Regions from separate parts of the Roseateles sp. GW821-FHT03B02 genome, predicted to be linked through region 3. Evidence: predicted binding sites of a transcription regulator. Region 3 holds the regulator's gene; each other region holds the start of a gene.
The links. The regulator FNR, encoded in region 3, switches genes on or off when oxygen is low (the NO sensors DNR and NnrR bind a similar motif). The targets are predictions, from matches to a motif close to TTGATNNNNATCAA.

Region 1: the regulator FNR is predicted to act here: its motif matches at 2,593-2,606, upstream of AC07VX_RS03590 (hemerythrin domain-containing protein).
Region 2: the regulator FNR is predicted to act here: its motif matches at 1,913-1,926, upstream of cyoA (ubiquinol oxidase subunit II).

What each region holds. Positions count from the first base shown of each region.
Region 1 covers NZ_JBWKUV010000001.1:817,694-824,772, forward strand. Annotated here, with positions in the region: gene AC07VX_RS03580 (hypothetical protein) at 1-395, opposite strand, end outside; gene tkt (transketolase) at 513-2,498, opposite strand; gene AC07VX_RS03590 (hemerythrin domain-containing protein) at 2,642-3,259, shown strand; gene AC07VX_RS03595 (hypothetical protein) at 3,256-3,744, opposite strand; gene AC07VX_RS03600 (2-oxoacid:ferredoxin oxidoreductase subunit beta) at 3,755-4,807, opposite strand; gene AC07VX_RS03605 (2-oxoacid:acceptor oxidoreductase subunit alpha) at 4,804-6,651, opposite strand; gene AC07VX_RS03610 (FAD-dependent oxidoreductase) at 6,648-7,079, opposite strand, start outside.
Region 2 covers NZ_JBWKUV010000009.1:36,745-43,823, forward strand. Annotated here, with positions in the region: gene cyoB (cytochrome o ubiquinol oxidase subunit I) at 1-786, opposite strand, end outside; gene cyoA (ubiquinol oxidase subunit II) at 795-1,856, opposite strand; gene AC07VX_RS21405 (MFS transporter) at 1,970-3,304, shown strand; gene AC07VX_RS21410 (glutathione S-transferase family protein) at 3,424-4,107, shown strand; gene AC07VX_RS21415 (ArsR/SmtB family transcription factor) at 4,076-4,426, shown strand; gene AC07VX_RS21420 (SRPBCC family protein) at 4,423-4,875, shown strand; gene purL (phosphoribosylformylglycinamidine synthase) at 4,872-7,079, opposite strand, start outside.
Region 3 covers NZ_JBWKUV010000013.1:18,692-25,770, reverse strand. Annotated here, with positions in the region: gene ccoO (cytochrome-c oxidase, cbb3-type subunit II) at 1-137, shown strand, start outside; gene AC07VX_RS25315 (cbb3-type cytochrome oxidase subunit 3) at 150-281, shown strand; gene ccoP (cytochrome-c oxidase, cbb3-type subunit III) at 278-1,195, shown strand; gene ccoG (cytochrome c oxidase accessory protein CcoG) at 1,201-2,634, shown strand; gene AC07VX_RS25300 (hypothetical protein) at 2,651-2,914, shown strand; gene AC07VX_RS25295 (hypothetical protein) at 2,988-3,281, shown strand; gene AC07VX_RS25290 (NAD(P)/FAD-dependent oxidoreductase) at 3,244-4,554, opposite strand; gene fnr (fumarate/nitrate reduction transcriptional regulator Fnr) at 4,613-5,350, opposite strand; gene hemN (oxygen-independent coproporphyrinogen III oxidase) at 5,482-6,864, shown strand; gene AC07VX_RS25275 (urease accessory protein UreH domain-containing protein) at 6,875-7,079, shown strand, end outside.

The DNA.
Region 1 (7,079 bases), on a different contig from region 3:
TCCGCGACAGCGCGTGGCGCGGTCCAGGTGATGGGGTCGGTCACGCGGGGCGTGAACTCGAACTCCTGCACCGCCAGCACGCTCTGCGCCCCTGCCGGCAGGCAGGGCAGGCGGTAGCCGCGCACGAACCAGTTCACCTCGTCCAGCATGGCCTCGCTGGCGGCGCGGAACAGCACCGTGACCTCGGGCGCACGGTCCGGCGCCGTGAACCTGAGGCTGAGGCGCACATGGCCGGGCAGGCGCATCTGCTCGTCGCGTGCGGGGTAGCGGATGGCGGGGCCGCCCTTGTGCAGGCAGGCCAGGGCCTGGGGGTCGACACGGTCGATCTCGACCACCTGGGCCTGCGCGGCGCAGGCGAGAAAGCCAGCCGCAAGGGCCATGAAGACATTGCGCATCCGAACCTCCCTGGTCTTTTCGATGCAGGCGGGTTTGTAGCGCAGGACGGCGGGCCCAAAAGCAAAGGGCCGCAAAAGCGGCCCTCGTGGTCATTCGGCGCGGCGCGTGCCGCGTGATCACTTCTTCTTCAGCACGGCCTTGACGGTGGCCGCCACGTTCTCGGGCGTGAAGCCGAAGTGCTTGAACAGCACCGGCGCCGGGGCCGATTCGCCGAAGCTGTCGATGCCGACGACGGCGTCCACGCCGTACTTCCACCAGAAGTCGCTGACACCCATTTCCACGGCCACGCGCGGCAGGCCCTTGGGCAGCACGCTCTTCTTGTAGTCCTTGTCCTGGCGGTCGAAGACGTTGGTGGACGGCATGGAGACAACGCGCACCTTCACGCCCTCGTCGGCCAGCAGCTTCTGCGCGGCCATGGCCAGCTGCACTTCGGAGCCGGTGGCGATGATGACGGCCTTGGCCTTGCCCTTGGGCGGTTCGGCCAGCACGTAGGCGCCCTTGGCGATCTCGTCGACGTTGGTCTTGGGCGAGTAGGCCAGGTTCTGGCGGCTCAGCGCCAGCAGGCTGGGGCGCTGGGCGTTGCCCAGGGCCATGGTCCAGGCGACCACCGTCTCGGTCGTGTCGGCCGGACGCCAGACGTCCAGGCCGGGGATCAGTCGCAGCGACGCAACGTGCTCGATGGACTGGTGGGTCGGGCCGTCTTCGCCCAGGCCGATGGAGTCGTGCGTCATCACGTGGATGACGCGCTGCTTCATCAACGCGGCCATGCGGATGGCGTTGCGGCTGTAGTCGCTGAAGGTCAGGAAAGTGCCGCCGTAGGGGATGAAGCCGCCGTGCAGGGCCACGCCGTTCATGATGGCGGCCATGCCGAACTCGCGCACACCGTAGTTGATGTGCCGGCCGTTGTTGGGCGTGCCATTCGCCTCGAAGCGCAGGTTGGGCGTCGAGCTGGTGTTGGTGAGGTTGGAGCCGGTCAGGTCGGCGCTGCCGCCCAGCATCTCGGGCAGCTTGGCGGTGAAGGCTTCCAGCGCGATCTGGCTGGCCTTGCGGCTGGCGACGGTCTGCGCGTCGGCATGGGCCTTGACGACGGCGTCGACGGCGATCTGCGCGAAGTCGGCCGGCAGCACGCCGGCCATGCGGCGCTGGAACTCGGCGGCCAGCTCGGGGTGGGCTTCGGCATAGGCGTCGAAGCGCCGGTCCCACTCGCTCTCGGCGCGGTCACCGGCGGACTTGGCATCCCAGGCGGTGTAGACCTCGGGCGGCACGATGAAGGGCTCGTGCGTCCAGCCGATGGCCTCGCGGGTCAGCTTGATTTCCTCGGCGCCCAGCGGCTCGCCGTGGGCCTTGGCCGTGTTGGCGCGGTTGGGCGAGCCCTTGCCGATGTGGGTCTTGGCGATGACGAGCGTGGGCTTGTCGGCGCTCTTCCTGGCCTGGGCGATAGCGGCGTCGACCGCGTCGACGTCATGGCCGTCCACCGGGCCGACGACGTTCCAGCCATAGGCAGCAAAGCGCTTGGCGGTGTCGTCGCCGAACCAGGGCGCGACCTGTCCGTCGATGGAGATGCCGTTGTCGTCGTAGATGGCGATCAGCTTGTTCAGCTTCCACGAAGCGGCCAGGGCGGCGGCCTCGTGGGAGATGCCTTCCATCAGGCAACCGTCGCCCAGGAAGACGTAGGTGTGGTGGTTGACGATCTCATGGCCGTCGCGGTTGAAGTCGCGCGCCATCAGCTTCTCGGCCAGGGCCAGGCCGACGGCGTTGGTCACGCCCTGGCCCAGCGGGCCGGTGGTCGTCTCGATGCCGGCGGTGATGCCCACCTCGGGGTGGCCGGGCGTCTTGCTATGCAACTGGCGGAAGGCCTTCAGCTCCTCGATGGGCAGCTCGTAGCCCGTCAGGTGCAACAGGGCGTAGATCAGCATGGAGCCGTGGCCGTTGGACAGCACGAAGCGGTCGCGGTCGGCCCAGTGCGGGTTGGCCGGGTTGTGCTTCAGGTGCCGCGCCCACAGCGCCACGGCGATGTCGGCCATGCCCATGGGAGCGCCCGGGTGGCCCGAGTTGGCTGCCTGCACCGCGTCCATCGCGAGGGCGCGGATCGCGTTGGCCATGAGAGTGGGGGAGGCGGTCGATGCAGTCATGGCCGGGGCTTTCCTTGGGCGGTTGGGCAAAACCAGGGATTTTACGGGGGTGGCTCGCCGTGGCTTGATCCAGCGCAAGGTCGGCTTGCCGCCGCCGCGCGACGCTTCGAAACATGCCCTCCTCGACCATGCCCCTGGCCGTGCGCGTCATCCGCGCCGAGCACGATGCCCTGGCCGCCATGCTGCGAACGGTGCCGCTGCTGCTGGAAGCCCAACGCCGCGCCGGCACGACGCCCGACTTCGGCGCGCTGCGGGCCATGCTGTTCTACGTCGACGAGTTCCCCGAGCGCCTGCACCACACCAAGGAAAGCGAGCTGCTCTTCCCCAAGTTGCGCGCACAGGCGCCGGATCTGCGCCTCGTGCTGGACGACCTGGATGCCGACCACGCCCAGGGCGAGCGCGCCATCCGCGAGCTGCAGCACAGCCTGCTGGCCTGGGAGCAGATGGGCGAGCCGCGGCGCGAGAAGTTCGAGCAGCAGCTCAAGGTCTACACCGCCCGCTACCTGCGCCACATGAAGCGCGAGGAAACCGAGATCCTGCCGCGCGCGGCGGCCCTGCTGTCGGCCGCGGACTGGGCCGAGCTCGACGAGGCCTTCGGCAGCCACCAGGATCCCCTCGCGCCGCGCGCCGGTCAGCAAGTCGACGAGGCCTATGCGCCGCTGCGCCAGCGCATCCTGGCGGCCCTGCCGGCACCACTGGGCTGGGGCCCGGCGCTGCCGCCCCCGCCTTAAACGGACTTGGCCGGTGCCGCCGTGCAGGCCTTGGCCGACGCCAGGCCGCGCAGGAAGCCGCGCCGCACGCCGCCGGCCGTGATGGCCGCGCTGACCTGGCGGGCGTAGCGCTCTGCGCCGGTCAGCTTGCGCACCCAGCCGCGAAAAGGAATGACGCCCTCGGCAGTGCGCTGCAACGCACCGGTGGCGGCATCCTCGCCGCGGTCCAGCAGGCCGGGGTTGCCGGCCGTGTGCGGTGCGTCGAGATCAGGACCGAGCACTTCGTCGAGCGCGCGAATGTCAGCGGCGAGGCCCGCGCAGCTGCCGTCGGCCGGCAAGGCATAGGGCGCAGTGGCGGCGGCCTTCAGGACGTCGGGAATGTCGGCCCGCACGACGTTGAGATCGCTCAGCGGCGTCGTCGCCGCGGTGGCAACCTTGTCCTGGCTGGAGCTGGCGCAGGCGCAGAGGGCTGCGGCGAGGAAGAGGGTGAGGTGATGTGGGCGCATGGCCCGCGCATCATCTCAGCCCGGCATTGATCTTTTCGAGCGCCGCCGCGCCCGGACAGAGTGCTTTTTCACCCAGCGTGTTCAGGGGGCTGGCCACGGTGCGCTGGGCGGCATGCCAATCCCGGGCGGCGGGGTCGACGTAGAGCAGGCCGGTGGCGATCTCGCCGGCCGCGGCGCGCAGCTGCATGGCGTTCATGGCGCCGAGGCGGTCGGTGGGGTCGTAGTCGGCGGCCATCCTGCGCAGGCGCAGCGTGCTGCCGTCGGCCTGCGGGACGTCGATGACGTCGGGCGAGTGCTCGACGACCTGCTCTTCGGCCAGATCGATGAAGTCGATGCGGTTCAGCGCCTCGTTGTGGGCGCGGACATGGTCGTAGCTGCGCGTGGAGCCGGCGTGGTTGTTGAAGGCCACGCAGGGGCTGATGACGTCGATGAAGGCCGCGCCGCCGTGGCGGATGGCGGCCTCGATCAGCGGCACGAGCTGGGCCTTGTCGCCCGAGAAGCTGCGCGCAACGAAGGTGGCGCCCAGCTGCAGCGCCAGCGCCGCGAGGTCGATGGCGGCGTCGTTGTTGGTCGCGCCCTTCTTGGCGACCGAGCCCTTGTCGGCCGTCGCGCTGAACTGGCCCTTGGTGAGGCCGTAGACGCCGTTGTTCTCGACGATGTAGACCATGCGCACGCCGCGGCGCATCGCATGGGCGAACTGGCCGAGGCCGATGGAGGCGGAGTCGCCGTCGCCCGACACGCCGAGGTAGAGCAGCTCGCGGTTGGCGAGGTAGGCCCCGGTCAGCACGCTGGGCATGCGGCCGTGCACGGTGTTGAAGCCGTGGCTGGCGCCGAGGAAGTAGTCGGGCGTCTTGCTGGAGCAGCCGATGCCCGACAGCTTGGCGACGCGGTGCGGCTCGATGTCAAGCTGCCAGCAGGCCTGGACGATGGCGCTGGAGATCGAGTCGTGGCCACAGCCGGCGCACAGCGTCGAGACCTTGCCCTCGTAGTCGCGGCGCGTGTAGCCGACCTTGTTCCTCGTGAGGCTGGGGTGGTGCAGCCTGGGTTTGGCGAGGTAGGTCATGCTGCGCTCCTCGGGGCTGTCCTTGGTGAAGTTGCCAGCGCGTGGACGTGGCGCGTGATCGCGTCTGTGATGAAGCGGGCCGTGATGGGCGTGCCGTCGAAGTGCAGCACCTTGATCAGCTGCGCGGGCGCCACCTCCAGCTCGTTGACCAGCATGCGGCGCATCTGCGCGTCGCGGTTCTGCTCGACGACGAAGACGGCGTCGTGGGCGGCGATGAACTCGGCCACGCTGGGCGCGAAGGGGTAGGCGCGCAGCCGCATCGCGTCGATGTGGATGCCGGCCTCCGACAGCGCCACCAGGGCCTCGTCCATGGCCGGCGCGGTTGAGCCGAAGTAGAGAACGCCGAGCCGCGTCTTCTGCGCCGCGGCCCGCACCAGAGGCTGGGGCGCCAGCAGGGCCGCGGTCGCAAACTTGCGCTTCAGCCGCTCGACGTTGCGGATGTAGTCGTCGCCACGCTCGGAGTAGATGGCCTGCTCGTTCCTCGTCGTGCCGCGCGTGAAGTAAGCGCCCTTGCTCGGGTGGGTGCCGGGCAGCGTGCGCCAGGGGATGCCGTCGCCGTCCACGTCCTTGTAACGGGCGAACTCGCGGCCGGCCTCGAGCTGCTCGGCCGTCATGACCTTGCCACGGTCATAGCGGCGTTGGTCGTCCCACTCGAGGGGCGCACACAGGCGCTGGTTCATGCCGATGTCCAGGTCGCTCATCAGGAAGACGGGCGTCTGCAGGCGCTCGGCCAGGTCCAGGGCCGTGGCCGCGAACTCGAAGCATTCGCGCGGGTCCTCGGGCAGCAGCAGCACATGTTGCGTGTCGCCATGCGAGGCGTAGGCGCTGGACAGCAAATCGGCCTGCTGGGTGCGCGTGGGCATGCCGGTGCTGGGGCCGCCGCGCTGCACATCGATGACGACGAAGGGGATCTCGGCGAAGTAGGCCAGGCCGAGGAACTCGGTCATCAGCGAAACGCCAGGGCCCGAGGTGGCCGTGAAGGCGCGCGCGCCGTTCCAGCCGGCGCCGGTGATGATGCCGATGGAGGCGATCTCGTCCTCGGCCTGCACGATGGCGTAGCGCTTCTCGCCGGTGTCGGCATCGACGCGGAACTTGCCCGCGTACTTCTCGAAGGCCTCGGCCACCGAGGACGACGGCGTGATCGGATACCAGGCGCAGACGGTGGCGCCGCCGTACACGCAGCCCAGGGCCGTCGCGGCATTGCCCTCCAGGAAGATCTTGTCGCCCACCTTGTCGGCGCGCTTCACCTTCAGGCCGAAGGGCTGCACCGACAAATGATCCCGCGCAAACTCACGCCCGGCGTGCAGTGCGCGAACGTTGGAGTCCAGCAGCCGCTCCTTGCCCTTGTACTGCTCGGCAAACAGCTTCTCGATCACCGCCGCCTCAATGCCCATCAGCTCGCTGAGCGCCCCCAGCACGAGGATGTTCTTGAACAGCGTGCGCTCGCGCGGCACGTCGTAAGTGGCGTTGCAGATGGCCGTGGCCGGCATGCCGATGACGTGAATATCGGGCCGGAAGGCGCTGGCCGGCATGGGCTTGGTGCTGTCGTAGAACAGATAGCCGCCGGGCTGGATCTCCGCCAGGTCCTGGGCCCAGGTCTGCGGGTTCATGGCCACCATCAGGTCCACGCCACCGCGCCGGCCCAGCCAGCCGGCCTCGCAGACGCGCACCTCGTACCAGGTCGGCAGGCCCTGGATATTGCTCGGGAAGATGTTGCGCGGGCTGACCGGCACACCCATGCGCAGGATGGCGCGAGCGAACAGCTCGTTGGCCGAGGCCGAGCCCGAGCCGTTGACATTGGCGAACTTGACGACGAAGTCGTTCACTGCCTCGATACGGCTCATGCAGCCTCCTTGCGAGTGGCATGGTCGCGGCAGGCCGCGCCGGCCTTGGCGGTGACGAGCAGGAACTTCTGCATGTCCCAGGCCCCCGTCGGGCAGCGCTCGGCGCACAGGCCGCAGTGCAGGCAGACGTCCTCGTCCTTGGCCATCACGCGCCCTGTCTTCAAGCCGCCCTCCACGTAGATGTCCTGCAGCAGGTTCAGCGCCGGCGCCTTGAGCCGCTCGCGCAGGTCGTCGCCGTTGTCGGTGAAGGTGATGCAGTCCATCGGGCAGATGTCCACGCAGGCATCGCATTCGATGCAGAGCTTGGGCGCGAATACGGTCTGCACATCGCAGTTCAGGCAGCGCCCGGCCTCCTTCAGCGCAGCCTGGGCGTCGAAGCCCAGCTCCACCTCGACCTTGATGCTGGCCAGCGCCTTCTCGGCCGCCGC
Region 2 (7,079 bases), on a different contig from region 3:
GGCGGCCAGCACCGGGAAGGTCGCGACGATGAGCACGTTGGTGCAGAGGGACGTCCACGTGAAGACGGGCATCTTCATCATCGTCATGCCGGGGGCGCGCATCTTGATGATGGTGGCGATCAGGTTGATGCCCGACAGCGTCGTGCCCACGCCCGCGATCTGCAGTGACCAAAGGTAGTAGTCCACCCCGACGTCGGGACTGGCGAGCAGGCCGGACAGCGGCGGATAAGCAAGCCAGCCGGTCTTGGCGAACTCGCCGATGAACAGCGAGATCATCACGAGGATGGCGCCGCCGGCAGTCATCCAGAAGCTGAAGTTGTTCAGGAAGGGGAAGGCCACGTCGCGCGCGCCGATCTGCAGCGGCACGACGTAGTTCATGAACCCAGTCACGAAGGGCATCGCGACGAAGAAGATCATGATGACGCCGTGGGCCGTGAAGACCTGGTCGTAGTGGTGCGGCGGCAGGAAACCGGCATTGTCACCAAAGGCCATGGCCTGGTGGGCACGCATCATGGCTGCGTCGGCGAAACCGCGCAGCAGCATCACGACGCCCAGCACGATGTACATGATGCCGATCTTCTTGTGGTCGATGCTGGTGATCCAGTCGCGCCACAGCGGGCCCCAGAGGCGGAACTTCGTCAGCAGGGCCAGCACGAAGAGGCCGCCGAGGACCACGGCCGCGAAGGTGCCGACGAGGATGGGCTCGTGGTAGGGGATGGCATCCAGGCCGAGCCGGCCCAGGAGGGGGTGAAGCTGCTCGGCAGCGGGGAGTTGTGCAGTGGACATGGGCGGACTCAGTTCTTCTGCGCGACGGTCTCGACGGGCAGACCCAGCAGGTTCGTGGGCGTGCAAAGGCCGGCGACGACGGTGCGCTCGCGCTGCACGCCTTCGGCATCACGCCAGGCGCTGCGCATGGTGCTGGCCACGCCGCCCTTGCCGGCACCGCCGGCGGCGTCGATGGCCATCATGGTGCTGGAGCACATCTTCTTGCCGTCGACGCAGCGGTCGACGATGGCGCTCCACAGGCCCGCCTCGACGCTGGCGAAGCGGCGGATGGGTTCCTTGGTGCTGGGCTGCTCCAGCTTCAGCACCTCGGCGCGGGTCAGCGCGCCGCCGGCGGTCTTGTTGGACTCGATCCAGCGCGCGAATTCCTCGTCCGTCAGGCCGTGGAACTTGAAGCGCATGTCCGAGAAGCCGGCGCCGCTGTAGTGCGCCGACAGGCCGTCATAGACGCCGGCCTTGTTGATGACGGCGTGCAGTTGCGTCTCCATACCCGGCATCGTGTAGATCATGCCGGCCAGGGCGGGCACGTAGAAGGTGTTCATCACCGTCGTGGACGTGAAGCGGAAGTGGATGGGGCGGTCCACCGGCGCGGCCAGTTCGTTGACGGTGGCGATGCCCTGCTCGGGGTAGATGAACAGCCACTTCCAGTCCATCGACACCGCATAGACCTCCAGCGGCTTCACGCCGGCGGCCAGGGGCTTGTCCTCGGCGATGCGGTCCAGCGGGCGGAACGGGTCCAGCTTGTGGGTGCTGATCCAGGTGATGGCGCCCAGCGCGATGATGATCAGCAGCGGCGCGCCCCAGATGACCAGTTCCAGGCGCGTGGAGTGGTCCCAGTCCGGCGCATAGGTCGCCTCGGTGTTGGACTGCCTGTAACGGTAGGCAAAGAACAGCGTCAGCGCGATCACCGGGACGATGATCAGCATCATGAGCAGCGTCGAGGTGACGATGAGCTGGGCCTGCTGGTTCGCGATGTCGCCATGCGGCTTCATGACGATCCAGTCGCAGCCGGTCAGCAGGGCGCTGGCTGACAAGACCAGAGCGCGGATAAGGAGAGTCTTGTTGGGGTACATCCTGAGAGGCACGCGAGGGTTAACGATCTTGCGGGCAGCGACGGAATGTAAGTTGATTGAGCCAGATCAACGATTGGACATTTTGTCCTAGGCACAGACGGAGACAAGCCGCCATGGCAAGCGCAAGCAGTACCTTCCAGACCCCCCAATCCGCCCCCCTGACGACCCGCACGGACGAGGACCTCGCACCCGGCGACATCGCTGTCGGCGTCATCATCGGCCGGGCTTCCGAGTATTTCGATTTCTTCGTCTTCGGCATCGCCTCGGTGCTGGTCTTCCCTCAGGTCTTCTTCCCCTTCGTCGACGGCCTGACCGGCACGCTCTACGCCTTCTTGGTCTTCGCGCTGGCTTTCGTCGTCCGCCCGGTCGGCACGCTAATCGGCATGGAGATCCAGCGCCGCTTCGGCCGCTCGACCAAGCTGACCGCCGCCCTCTTCCTGCTCGGCTGCTCGACGGTCGGCATGGGCCTGCTGCCCGGCTTCAAGGACGCGGGCAACACCGCCATCCTGCTGCTGGCGCTCTGCCGTGTCGGCCAGGGCCTGGCCCTGGGCGGCTCCTGGGACGGCCTGCCCTCCCTGCTGGCCCTGAACGCCCCCCCGCAACGCCGCGGCTGGTATGCCATGCTGGGGCAGCTTGGCGCGCCGCTGGGCTTCTTTGTGGCCTCGGGGGTGTTCCTGTACGTCTACGGCAGCCTGGATGCCAAGGATTTCCTCTCCTGGGGTTGGCGCTTCCCGTTCTTCACGGCTTTTGCGATCAACGTTGTCGCGCTGTTCGCCCGGCTGCGCCTCGTCGTCACGCACGAGTACGAGAAGCGCATGGAGGAACATGAGCTCGACCCGGCCCACCTGCACGAGTTGCTACCTGCCCAGGGCCACCACATCGTCATCGGCGCCTTCGCCGCGCTGGCCAGCTACGCCCTCTTCCACCTGGTGACGGTGTTCCCGCTGTCCTGGGTGAACCTGTTCGCCGAGGACCGGGGCGTGGTGGACTTCATGAAGATGGAACTACTGGGCGCCGCCTTTGCGGCGGTTGCCATGCCCATGTCGGGCCTGATAGCCGACAAGATCGGCCGCCGCAGCTTCCTGGGCACGCTGGCCGTGGCCATCGGCGCCTTCGCGCTGTTCGCCCCCTTCATGCTGGGTGGCGGCAAGCCAGGCCAGGCGGCCTTCATCCTGATCGGCTTCGTGCTGCTGGGCCTGTCTTACGGCCAGGCGGCCGGCTCGGTCACCTCCAACTTCCTGCCGCACTTCCGCTATACCGGCGCCGCGCTGACGGCGGACATGGCCTGGCTGCTGGGTGCGGCGTTTGCGCCGGTCATCGTGCTCTACCTGTCGTCGCGCTTCGGCCTCGGCTCGGTCAGCGTCTACCTGCTGTCCGGCGTGGTCGGCACGCTGGCGGCGCTGCGGGTGAACAAGCGGCTGCAAGCCGCCGCCGTGGTGCAGGACTGACTCAACCATCTCGACCGTTCAGCAAGGGCGGGCTGCGGCCCGCCTTTGTTTTCCCGGACAGTTTCCGAATTCGGAAAGTTTCAATACACTTAGCCAGATCGGCAACAAATGAGATCCCCATGGCCCTGACACTGCACTACCACCCGCTGTCCTCCTACTGCTGGAAGGTGCTGATCGCGCTGTACGAGAACGGCACGCCCTTCGAAGCCAGGATGGTCAACCTGGGCGACCCCGCCGAACGCGCGGCCTATGCCGCGCTGTGGCCCACGGCCAAGATTCCGCTACTGGTCGACGGCGATCGGGTCGTGCCCGAGACCTCGATCCAGATCGAGTACCTCGACCACCACCACCCCGGCCATCCCGGTCGTCAGCGCCTGCTGCCCGTCGACTTCGACGCCCAGCTCGAAGCGCGCCTCTGGGACCGCGTCTTCGACTGCCATGTGATGACGCCCATGCAGCGCTTCATCGCCCAGCAGCTGCGCCCCGAGGCCGAACGCGACGCGGCCACGCTGACCGGCACGGTCGCCGAGCTGGGCGTGTCCTACGACCTCATCGAAAGCCGCCTGGGCGAGCGCACCTGGGCGGCTGGCAACGCCTTCACGATGGCCGACTGCGCCGCGGCGCCAGCGCTGTTCTACGCAGCCATCGTGCGTCCCTTCTCGCCCGGGCACACGCGCCTGGCCGCCTATTTCGAGCGCCTGCTGGCCCGGCCGTCGGTGTGGCGCTGCATCGTCGAGGCCCGCCCGGTCTTCCAGTACTACCCTTTGCGCCATGCCCTCCCCGCGCGCTTCCTCGCCGACTGAGGGGCTGGACCGCCTCTTCGCCGCGCTGGCCGACGGCAACCGCCGTGCCATGGTGGACCAGCTCGCCCGCGGCCCGGCCTCGGTGTCGGACCTGGCCAAGCCCCTGTCCATCGCCCTGCCCTCGGCCCTCAAGCACCTGGCCGTGCTGGAGGCCGGCGGCCTGGTGCAGTCCGACAAGACGGGCCGCGTACGCACCTACCGCATCGCGCCCGAGGCCTTCAACGGGCTGGAGGACTGGGTAGCCCGGCGCAAGGCTCAGTGGCACCGGCAGTTCGACGCGCTGGACGCGCTGCTGGCCGAACAGGATCACAAGCCATGACGACCGCCCACACCAGCTTCGTGCTGGACCGGACTTTCAAGGCCTCGGCCGCCCGCGTCTTCGCCGCCTGGGCCGACCCCGCCACCAAGCTGCGCTGGAACGACTGCCATGTCGCAACTCACACGCCTGAGTTCAGCATGGACTTCCGGCGCGGCGGCTTCGAGATCTACCGCAGCCGGCTCGACGACGGCACGCCGCTGGCCGTGGACAAGGTATTCCTCGACATCGTCACGAACTCGCGCATCGTCTTCGCCTACTCGATGGCGGTGGACGGCCGCGCGCTGTCGGCCTCGCTCGTCACGGTGGAGTTCGCGGACACCGCCAGCGGGTCAATGTTGAAGCTGACTGAGCAGTTGGCCTACTTCGACGGCCACATGGACATCGAGCAGCGCCGCCAAGGCACCGAAGAGGGCCTCGACCGGCTGCTGCTCGAAGTCGACGCGGCTTAGCCGAGCGCCTTGCGCGCGTTCTGGAACATGCGCAGCCAGGGGCTGTGCGCGCTCTTGTCGCCCGAGGTCCAGCTCATCAGCACATTGCGGAAGACGCGCTCCGGGTGGGGCATCAGCGCGGTGAAGCGGCCATCAAGCGTCGTCACCGAGGTCAGGCCACCGGGGCTGCCGTTCGGGTTGAACGGGTAGGCCTCGGTCGCCTGGCCGTGGTTGTCGACAAAGCGCATGGCGGGGATGACCTTGCTGGCGTCACCTTGGCGGGCGAAGTTTGCAAAGCCCTCGCCGTGGGCGACGGCAATGGGCACGCGGCTGCCGGCCATGCCCTTGAAGAAGACGCTGGGCGAGTCCAGCACCTCGACCAAGGCCAGGCGGGCCTCGTACTGCTCGCTCTGGTTGCGCGTGAAGCGCGGCCAGGCCTCGGCGCCAGGGATGATGGGCGCGAGTGCTGCCAGCATCTGGCAGCCGTTGCAGACGCCCAGGGCCAGCGTGTCGGGGCGCGAGAAAAAGGCGCGGAACTGCTCGGTCAGCACCGGGTTGAACATGATGCTGCGCGCCCAGCCTTCGCCGGCACCCAGCGTGTCGCCGTAGCTGAAGCCGCCGCAGGCCACAAAGGCCGCAAAACCGTCCAGCTTGACCGCGCCGGACTGCAGGTCGCTCATGTGCACGTCGAAGCTGTCGAAGCCGCCCAGCGACATGGCATAGGCCATCTCGACGTGCGAGTTGACGCCCTGCTCGCGCAGGATGGCGACCTTCGGCTTGGCGCCTGTGGCCACGAACGGCGCCTCCGGCGTGAACGTGAGATGCACATGCAGGCCCGGGTCGTCGGCCTTGCCGGCGGCGCCGTGCTCGGCGTCGGCGCAGGCCGGGTTGTCGCGCAGCTGGGCAATGCGCCACGACACTTCGTCCCAGGTCTGCTGCAGAACGCCCAGATCGGCGCTGAAGACCTTCTTGGCATCGCGCCAGACTTCCATCTGCCGCGCCGCGTTGGGCTTGGCGACGACGTGGGAGTGCCTGGACAGGCCGTGGGCGCGCAACACCTGCATGACGGCGTCGCGGTCCGCGGCGCGGACCTGGATCACGGCACCCAGTTCCTCGGCGAACAGCGCGCGCAGCGTCAGCTCGTCGCGGCGGCCGCTGACCTGGGCCGCCCAGTTCTTGGAGTCGCCCGTGTCGGCGCGGCTGTCGCTGATGCCGTCGCCTTCGGTGACCAGCATGTCGATGTTCAGGCTCAGGCCGGTCTGGCCAGCGAAGGCCATCTCGCAGGCCGCCGCCCACAGGCCGCCGTCGGAACGGTCGTGGTAGGCCAGCAGCTTGCCCGCGGCGCGCAGTTCGTTGATGGCGTTGACCAGCGAGACCAGCAGTTGCGGGTCGTCCAGGTCGGGCACGTCGCTGCCGAACTGGTTCAGCGTCTGCGCCAGGATGGAGCCGGCCATGCGGTGCTGGCCCTGCCCCAGGTCGATGAGGATGGCGCAGGAGTCCTCGCGCTGCCACTCGGGCGTCAGCGTGCCGCGCACGTCAGCGATGCTGGCGAAGGCGGTGACGATCAGCGACACCGGCGCGGTGACCTGCTTGTCATCCCACTTGGTGCGCATGGACAGCGAATCCTTGCCCACGGGAATCGAGACGCCCAGGGCCGGGCACAGCTCCATGCCGACGGCCTTCACCGTGTCGAACAGCGCGGCGTCTTCGCCGGCCTCGCCGCAGGCCGCCATCCAGTTGGCACTGAGCTTGACGCGCGGCAGCTCGAAGGGGGCTGCCAGCAGGTTGGTGATGGCCTCGGCCACGGCCATGCGGCCCGACGCGGGCGCATTGACGGCCGCCAGCGGCGTGCGCTCGCCCATGCTCATGGCTTCGCCGGCAAAGCCTTTGAAGTCGGCCAGCGTGACGGCGCAGTCCGCCACCGGCACCTGCCAGGGGCCGACCATCTGGTCGCGGTGGTTGAGGCCGCCCACGGTGCGGTCGCCGATGGTGACGAGGAAGCGCTTGTTGGCCACGGTCGGGTGGCGCAGCACGTCGAGGGCGGCCTGCTCCAGCTTCACGCCGGTCAGGTCCAGCGTGCCGCCGTCGCGGACCACGCGGCTCACGTCGCGGTGGGTCTTGGGTGGCTTGCCGAGCAGCACGTCCATCGGCATGTCGATGGGGTGGTTGTTACCAGCCTGCTCATCGACGAGCTTGAGCTCACGCTCCTGCGTCGTCACGCCGAC
Region 3 (7,079 bases):
AGCTGGCGGCGATGCGCACGCTGGGCGTGCCCTACACCGAGGCCGAGGTGAAGTCCTCCGCCGAGGACGTGAAGGGCAAGACCGAGCTCGACGCGCTGGTGGCCTATCTGCAGGTGCTCGGCACCGCGAACAAGTAAGGAGCCCGCACCATGGGCATCAATGAACTCCGCGTGGCCGTGACCCTGGTGTCGCTGGCCGTCTTCCTGGGCATCGTCGCCTGGGCCTGGCGTGGCCGCTTCGACGACGCCGCACGCCTGCCTTTCGAAGGAGACGAGCAATGAGTGACTTCTTCAGCAGCGGCTGGTCCATCTTCGTCGCCGCCGCCACCATCGGCGGGCTGGTCGCCTGCGGCATCCTGCTCTTCATCGCGAGCCGCCGCCAGGTGATGGCGGCCGACAACACCACCGGCCACGTCTGGGACGAGGATCTGCGCGAACTGAACAACCCGCTGCCGGCCTGGTGGATGGGCCTGTTCATCCTGACCATCGTCTTCGCCGGCATCTACCTGGCGCTCTACCCGGGCCTGGGCAGCACCGCCGGCAAGCTGGGCTGGACCAGCCTGGGCGAGCACGCCAGGGATGTCGACCAGGCCCGCGCCGCGATGGCGCCGGTGTATGCCGCCTTTGCCGACAAGACGCCCGAGCAGCTCGCCAAGGACCCCAAGGCCCACGCCATCGGCGAGCGCTTGTTCGCCAACAACTGCGCGCAGTGCCATGGCGCGGACGCCAAGGGCTCCAAGGGCTTCCCCAACCTGACCGACAACGACTGGCTGTGGGGCGGCACGCCCGAGGCCATCACCGAGACCATCACCAAGGGCCGCGACGGCAACATGCCCGTCATGGCGCCGGCCGTGGGCTCGAGCGAGGACGTGCGCAACGTCGCCCACTACGTGCTCTCGCTGTCGGGCAGCCCGCACAACGCGCTGTATGCCCAGCTTGGCAAGCCCAAGTTCGTCGTCTGCGCGGCCTGCCACGGCCCGGGCGGCCAGGGCAACCAGGCCCTGGGCGCGCCCAATCTGAGCGACAAGATCTGGCTGCACGGCTGGGGTGAGGAGGCCGTGATGGCCATGGTCAACAACGGCAAGCACAGCGTCATGCCGGCCCACGGCGAGCGCCTGACGCCCGAGCAGATCCGCGTGCTTGCGTCCTACGTCTGGGGTCTGTCACAGTCGCAAGGCCCAGCAGCCGCCAACTGATCCCCATGCCCGTCCCTTCCGCGCCCGGTTCGGGCGATGCAGTACAGGTCATCCGGCTCTACAAGTCGGAAGACAAGATCCATCCACGGGCCGTGGATGGCTTCTATGCCCGCTGGCGCTGGGCCATCGTCGCGCTGACCCAGATCGTGTTCTATGGCCTGCCCTGGCTCGACTGGGGCGAGCGGCAGGCCGTGCTCTTCGATCTGGAGGCGCGGCGCTTCTACATCTTCGGGCTGGTGCTGTATCCGCAGGACTTCGTGTACCTCACAGGCCTGCTGATGATCTCGGCCTACGCTCTGTTCCTGTTCACTGCGGTGGCCGGGCGGCTGTGGTGCGGCTTTGCCTGCCCGCAGACGGTCTACACCGAGATGTTCATGCGGGTGGAGCACTGGTTCGAGGGCGACCGCAACGCGCGGCTGCGTCTGGACAAGTCGCCCTGGTCCTTCGACAAGCTGTGGCGCAAGTCAGGCAAGCAGCTCGTCTGGATCGCGCTCGGGCTGTGGACGGGCTTCACCTTCGTCGGCTACTTCACGCCCATCCACACCCTGGGCGCCGAGGTGCTGGCGCTGGGCCTGGGGCCCTGGGAGACCTTCTGGGTGCTGTTCTACGGCTTTGCCACCTACGGCAACGCCGGCTACATGCGCGAGCAGGTCTGCAAGTACATGTGTCCCTACGCGCGCTTTCAGAGCGCGATGTTCGACCGCGACACCCTGATCGTCAGCTACGACCCGGGCCGCGGCGAGCCGCGCGGCAACAACGCCAAGCGCAAGAAGGGCGAAGCCCGCAGCGCCGCCGTCGGCGACTGCATCGACTGCGGCCTGTGCGTGCAGGTCTGCCCTACCGGCATCGACATCCGCAAGGGCTTGCAGTACGAATGCATCGGCTGCGCTGCCTGCATCGACGTCTGCAACGGCGTCATGGACAAGATGGCCACGCCGCGCGGGCTCATCCGCTTCGACACCGAGAACGGCCTGGAGCAGGGCCTGAACAGCGCCCAGCGCTGGCGCCGCGTGCTGCGGCCACGGGTCGTCATCTACACCGCCGTGCTGCTCGTCATCTGCACGGCGCTGTTGTGGAGCATCGCCTCGCGGCACGGCTTCCGCGTCGACGTGGTGCGCGACCGCGCCTCGCTGGCCCGCCTCGTCGAGGACGGCTGGATCGAGAACGTCTACCGGCTGCAGGTCATGAACGCGACTGAGTCGGCGCAGCGCTACCGCATCGAGGCCGATGGCCTGCCCGGCCTGGTGCTTACCCAGGCGACGACCGTGGACCTGGGTCCGGCCGAGGCGCGCTGGGTGGCCGTGGCCCTGCGCATGCCACCGAGTGCGGCGCAACAGCTCAAGCCCGGCGCGCACGCCATGCAGTGGCGCATCAGCCGCGTTGGCGAGGGCGCCGCCGAAACCATCGTCGAGAAATCCACCTTCGTGCTGCCGCGCTGACGGCGAGGAGAACCCCATGTCCGCCCTGAAATCCCGATCCGCCTGGCGCGAGCCCATGGTCTGGCTCGTCGTCGGAGGCCCGGCCAGCGTCGTCGTCGCCAGCTTCTTCACGCTGGCCCTGGCCATCAAGCACCCCGATCCGCCGCTGGACCTGCACGCTTCGGCCCAGCGCTCGGCAGACGACGTGGAGCCCGCCGACATGCGCGCACGCGAGGGCGACATTCCCGCGCTGATCGCCCGCAACCATGCCGCCACCGGCGCCGCCGGGGTCAAGCGGTGAGCGCCGTGCAGGGGCGCCCCAAGCAGGCTCGCTCCCGCTTGGCAGACCAGACCGCCGGCCGAAGGGTGCATCAATGAACGCCCAGGCCGGCCCGTCGCGCATCGCGCGCTTCGCGATGGCGGTGGCCTGGTCGTCCTTCCTGTGTGCCGGCGTGCTGGAGCTGCTGGTCTTCGCCGTCGTCGACCCGGGCGAGCTGCGCTGGTTCGGCGCTGCGCCCATCGAGTGGTCGCCCCAGGCGGTCTACACGCTCAGCTTCCTGATCTTCTGGGGCGTCATTGCGCTGGCTGCCAGCCTGGCGCTGTTGCTCGTCAGCCTGCCGGCCGACGATGTCAAGCCTGCGCGTCGCGCGCCGGGCTGGCCGCGCTGATCACGCGGGCATGCCGGTCGTGGGTCCAGTAGGCCCAGGCCCAGTCCATCAGCACCACGAAGCGGTTGCGAAAGCCGATCAGGAAGTACACGTGGGCGAATAGCCAGAACAGCCAGGCCGCGTAGCCCGAGAAGCGCAACGGCCCGGCCGGCGTGCCGAGATCCACGACGGCGCTGTGCCTGCCGATGGTGGCGAGGTTGCCGTAGTCGCGGTAGCGGAAGGGCAGGGTGGGCTGACTGCCCAGGCGGCGCCGGATGTTGGCCGCCGCATGGCGACCCATCTGCTTGGCGCCGGGTGATACCCCGGGCACCGGCCTGGGTTCGTGGCCTGGTGCATGGCTTTGCGCGGCGGCCAGGTCGCCGATGACCTGGATGGCGGGGAAGCCCTGGAGGCTGAGGTCTGGCTCGACGACGACGCGGCCGGCGCGGTCCAGCATGCAGCCGGTGGCGTCTGCCAGCGCTCGGCCCAGCGGCGAGGCGGCCACCCCGGCCGCCCAGACCACGCAGCGGCTGTGCAGGCGCTGCGGCCCGGCGGCCGTCGTGATGTCCAGCCCCTCGGCGTCGATGCCGCTCACCCGCGCGCCCAGCATCACTTCCACACCCAGCGCAGCCAGCTGCTCGCGGGCACGCTCGCTCAGGGTCTCTGGCATGGCCTGCAGCACGCGCGAGCCCCCTTCCACCAGCAGCACGCGGGCCTGCCTGGGGTCGATGCGGCGGAACTCGCCCGGAAGCGTGTGGCGTGCGATCTCCGCGAAGGTGCCGGCCAGCTCCACCCCGGTCGGCCCGGCGCCGACAACGACGAACTGCAGCAGCGCCACGCGCTTGACCGGGTCGTCCTCCCGCTCGGCGGCCTCGAAGGCGAGCAGCACGCGGCGGCGGATCTCGAAGGCGTCCTGCAGCGTCTTCAGGCCCGGTGCGAATGCAGCCCAGTCGTCGCGGCCGAAATAGCTGTGGGTGGCGCCGGCCGCGACGATGAGGTGGTCCCAGCACAGCGTGGCGCCGTCCTTCAGTGTGGCGGTCTGTGCGCGGGCGTCGAGGGCGGTGACCTCGCCCAGCAGTGTCGTCACGTTGGGCTGGCGGCGGAACAGGTGGCGGATGGGCGCCGCAATGGACGGGGCCGACAGGCCGGCCGTGGCCACCTGGTAGAGCAGGGGCTGGAAGAGGTGGTGGTTGGTCTTGTCGACGACGGTGACGTCGACCTCGGCAGCGGCGAGGGCTCGCGCCGCCTCCAGGCCGCCGAACCCGCAGCCGATAATGAGGACTTGGGGACGCATGAAGCCATGCTACGCCTCATTTGCTGCGCTGCAGCAAATGACCCCCGAGCCTGCCCGGTCAGCAGGCGGCGTTGGAAATGAGACGCTGCAAGGCCTGAGGATCGAGCACGGTGATCTGGCGCTGCTTGACGTCCAGCACGCCGTCTTCCTGGAACTTGGAGAAGGTGCGGCTGACGGTTTCGAGCTTGAGGCCGAGGTAGCTGCCGATCTCCTCGCGCGTCATGCGCAGCACCAGGCTGCTCGACGAGAAGCCGCGCGCCTGCAGGCGCTGCGTCAGGTTCAGCAGGAACGCCGCCAAGCGTTCCTCGGCGCGCATGTTGCCCAGCAGCAGCATGACGCCGTGGTCGCGCACGATCTCGCGGCTCATGATCTTGTGGAACTGGTGCTGCAGCAGCGTGAATTCGCGCGACAGCTCCTCCAGGTCGCGGTACTGGATCACGCAGACGGAGGAGTCCTCCAGCGCGACGGCATCGCAGTGGTGCTGGTCGCTGCTGATGCCGTCCAGTCCGAGCAACTCGCCGGCCATCTGAAAACCGGTCACCTGGTCGCGACCGTCCTCGCTGCCCACGCAGGTCTTGAAGAAGCCGGTGCGCACGGCGTACAACGCCTCGAAGCGGTCGCCGTTGCGGAACAGGTGGTCGCCTCGCTGAACGCTGCGGCGCTTCTCCACCAGCCCGTCCAGGCGCTGCAGATCGGCCGGGCTCAACCCCACCGGCAGGCAGAGTTCACGCAGATTGCAGCTGGCACAGGCGACCCGCAGCGGTTCGAGCGTCGCGGCACCGGGCTGCGCGGGCATGTCTGGGGTGATCGGCACGCTCATCGGGCGGGTGAGAGGGGTCAGCATGAAACGCATTGTTCTCGGCGGCCTGCGCTGCAGCCTTGACTTGGATCAACGCCCGGCCCGGTGGCTGCCGGCACAGTGGCGGCATGCCAGCCGTCACAGACCGCCCCATCGATGCCGACCTGCTGCGCCGCCACGACGTGGCAGGCCCGCGCTACACGTCCTATCCCACGGCCGACCGCCTCGTCGAGGCCTACCAGGGGCCCCAGCATCTGCAGGCGCTGCGCCAACGCGGCACGGTGCAGCCGCTGTCCGTCTACGTCCACATCCCGTTCTGCGAGCAGCTCTGCTACTACTGCGCCTGCAACAAGATCATCACCAAGCACCACGAGCGCGCCGCGCCGTACCTGGCCGCGCTGGAGGTGGAGATGGATCTCGTCGCCGAAGCCCTGGGCGGCACGGCCCCGGTGTCGCAGCTGCACCTGGGCGGCGGCTCCCCCACTTTCCTGTCCGACGTCGAGCTGACCTCGCTGATGGACGCCCTGCGCCGGCGCTTCAGGATCCTGCCGAACGCCGAGGTCTCGGTCGAGGTGGATCCGCGCACGGTGGATGCGGGCCGGCTGGCGCATCTGCGCTCGCTGGGCTTCAACCGCCTGTCCTTCGGCGTGCAGGATTTCGACGCCGCCGTGCAGAAGGCCGTGCATCGCGTGCAGCCGTTGGAGCAGGTGGCCGCGCTGATGCAGAACGCCCGCGAGCTGGGCTTCTCGTCCACCAACGTCGACCTGATCTACGGCCTGCCGCTGCAGACGCCGGCGAGCTTTGCCCGCACCATTGCGCAGGTGGCCGAGTTGCGGCCCGACCGCATCGCGATGTACGCCTATGCCCACCTGCCGCAGCGCTTCAAGCCGCAGCGCCGCATCGTGGCTGAGATGCTGCCGCCGGCCGGCGACAAGCTGGCCATGCTGTCGGGCGCCATCAGCGCGCTGCTGGGCGAGGGCTACACCTACATCGGCATGGACCATTTCGCGCTGCCCGACGACCCGCTGGCCGTCGCCAAGCGCCAGGGCCTGCTGCACCGCGGCTTCCAGGGCTATTCCACGCAGCCTGACTGCGATCTCGTCGGCCTGGGCGTGTCGTCCATCAGCCGCGTGGGCGCCACCTACGCGCAGAACGCCAAGACCATGGACGAGTACGAGGACGCGCTGCGCCAGCGCCAGCTCCCCGTGCAGCGGGGCCTGGCGTTGACGCGCGACGACCTGCTGCGCCGCGCCGTCATCATGGCGCTGATGTGCCAGGGGCGCGTGGAGTTCGAGTCCATCGCGGCGTCCTACCTGGTGGACGTGCCGACCTATTTCGCGCCCGAGTTCGAGCGCCTGCGCCAGCTCGCCGAGCAGGGGCTCATCGTGCTGGAGCCCGGCGCCATCCAGGTTACCCCGCTGGGCTGGTACTTCGTGCGCGCCGTCGCCCTGGTCTTCGATCGCTACCTGCAGGCCGACGCCAGCCGCGAGCGCTTCTCCAAGATCATCTGAACGCCGCGCGATGTCGCTGGATGCTGCGCTGATCGGCTCTGCTGCCTTGATGGGGCTGGCCGGTGCGCCGCACTGCGCGCTGATGTGCAGCGCGCCCTGCGCGCTGGCCGCCCAAGGCCGACGGCAGCAGACACGCCTGCTGGGCGGCCGACTGCTGGGCTACAGCGCGGCCGGGGTGGTGGCTGCGATGTCGGCCCAGGCACTGGCCGGCATGT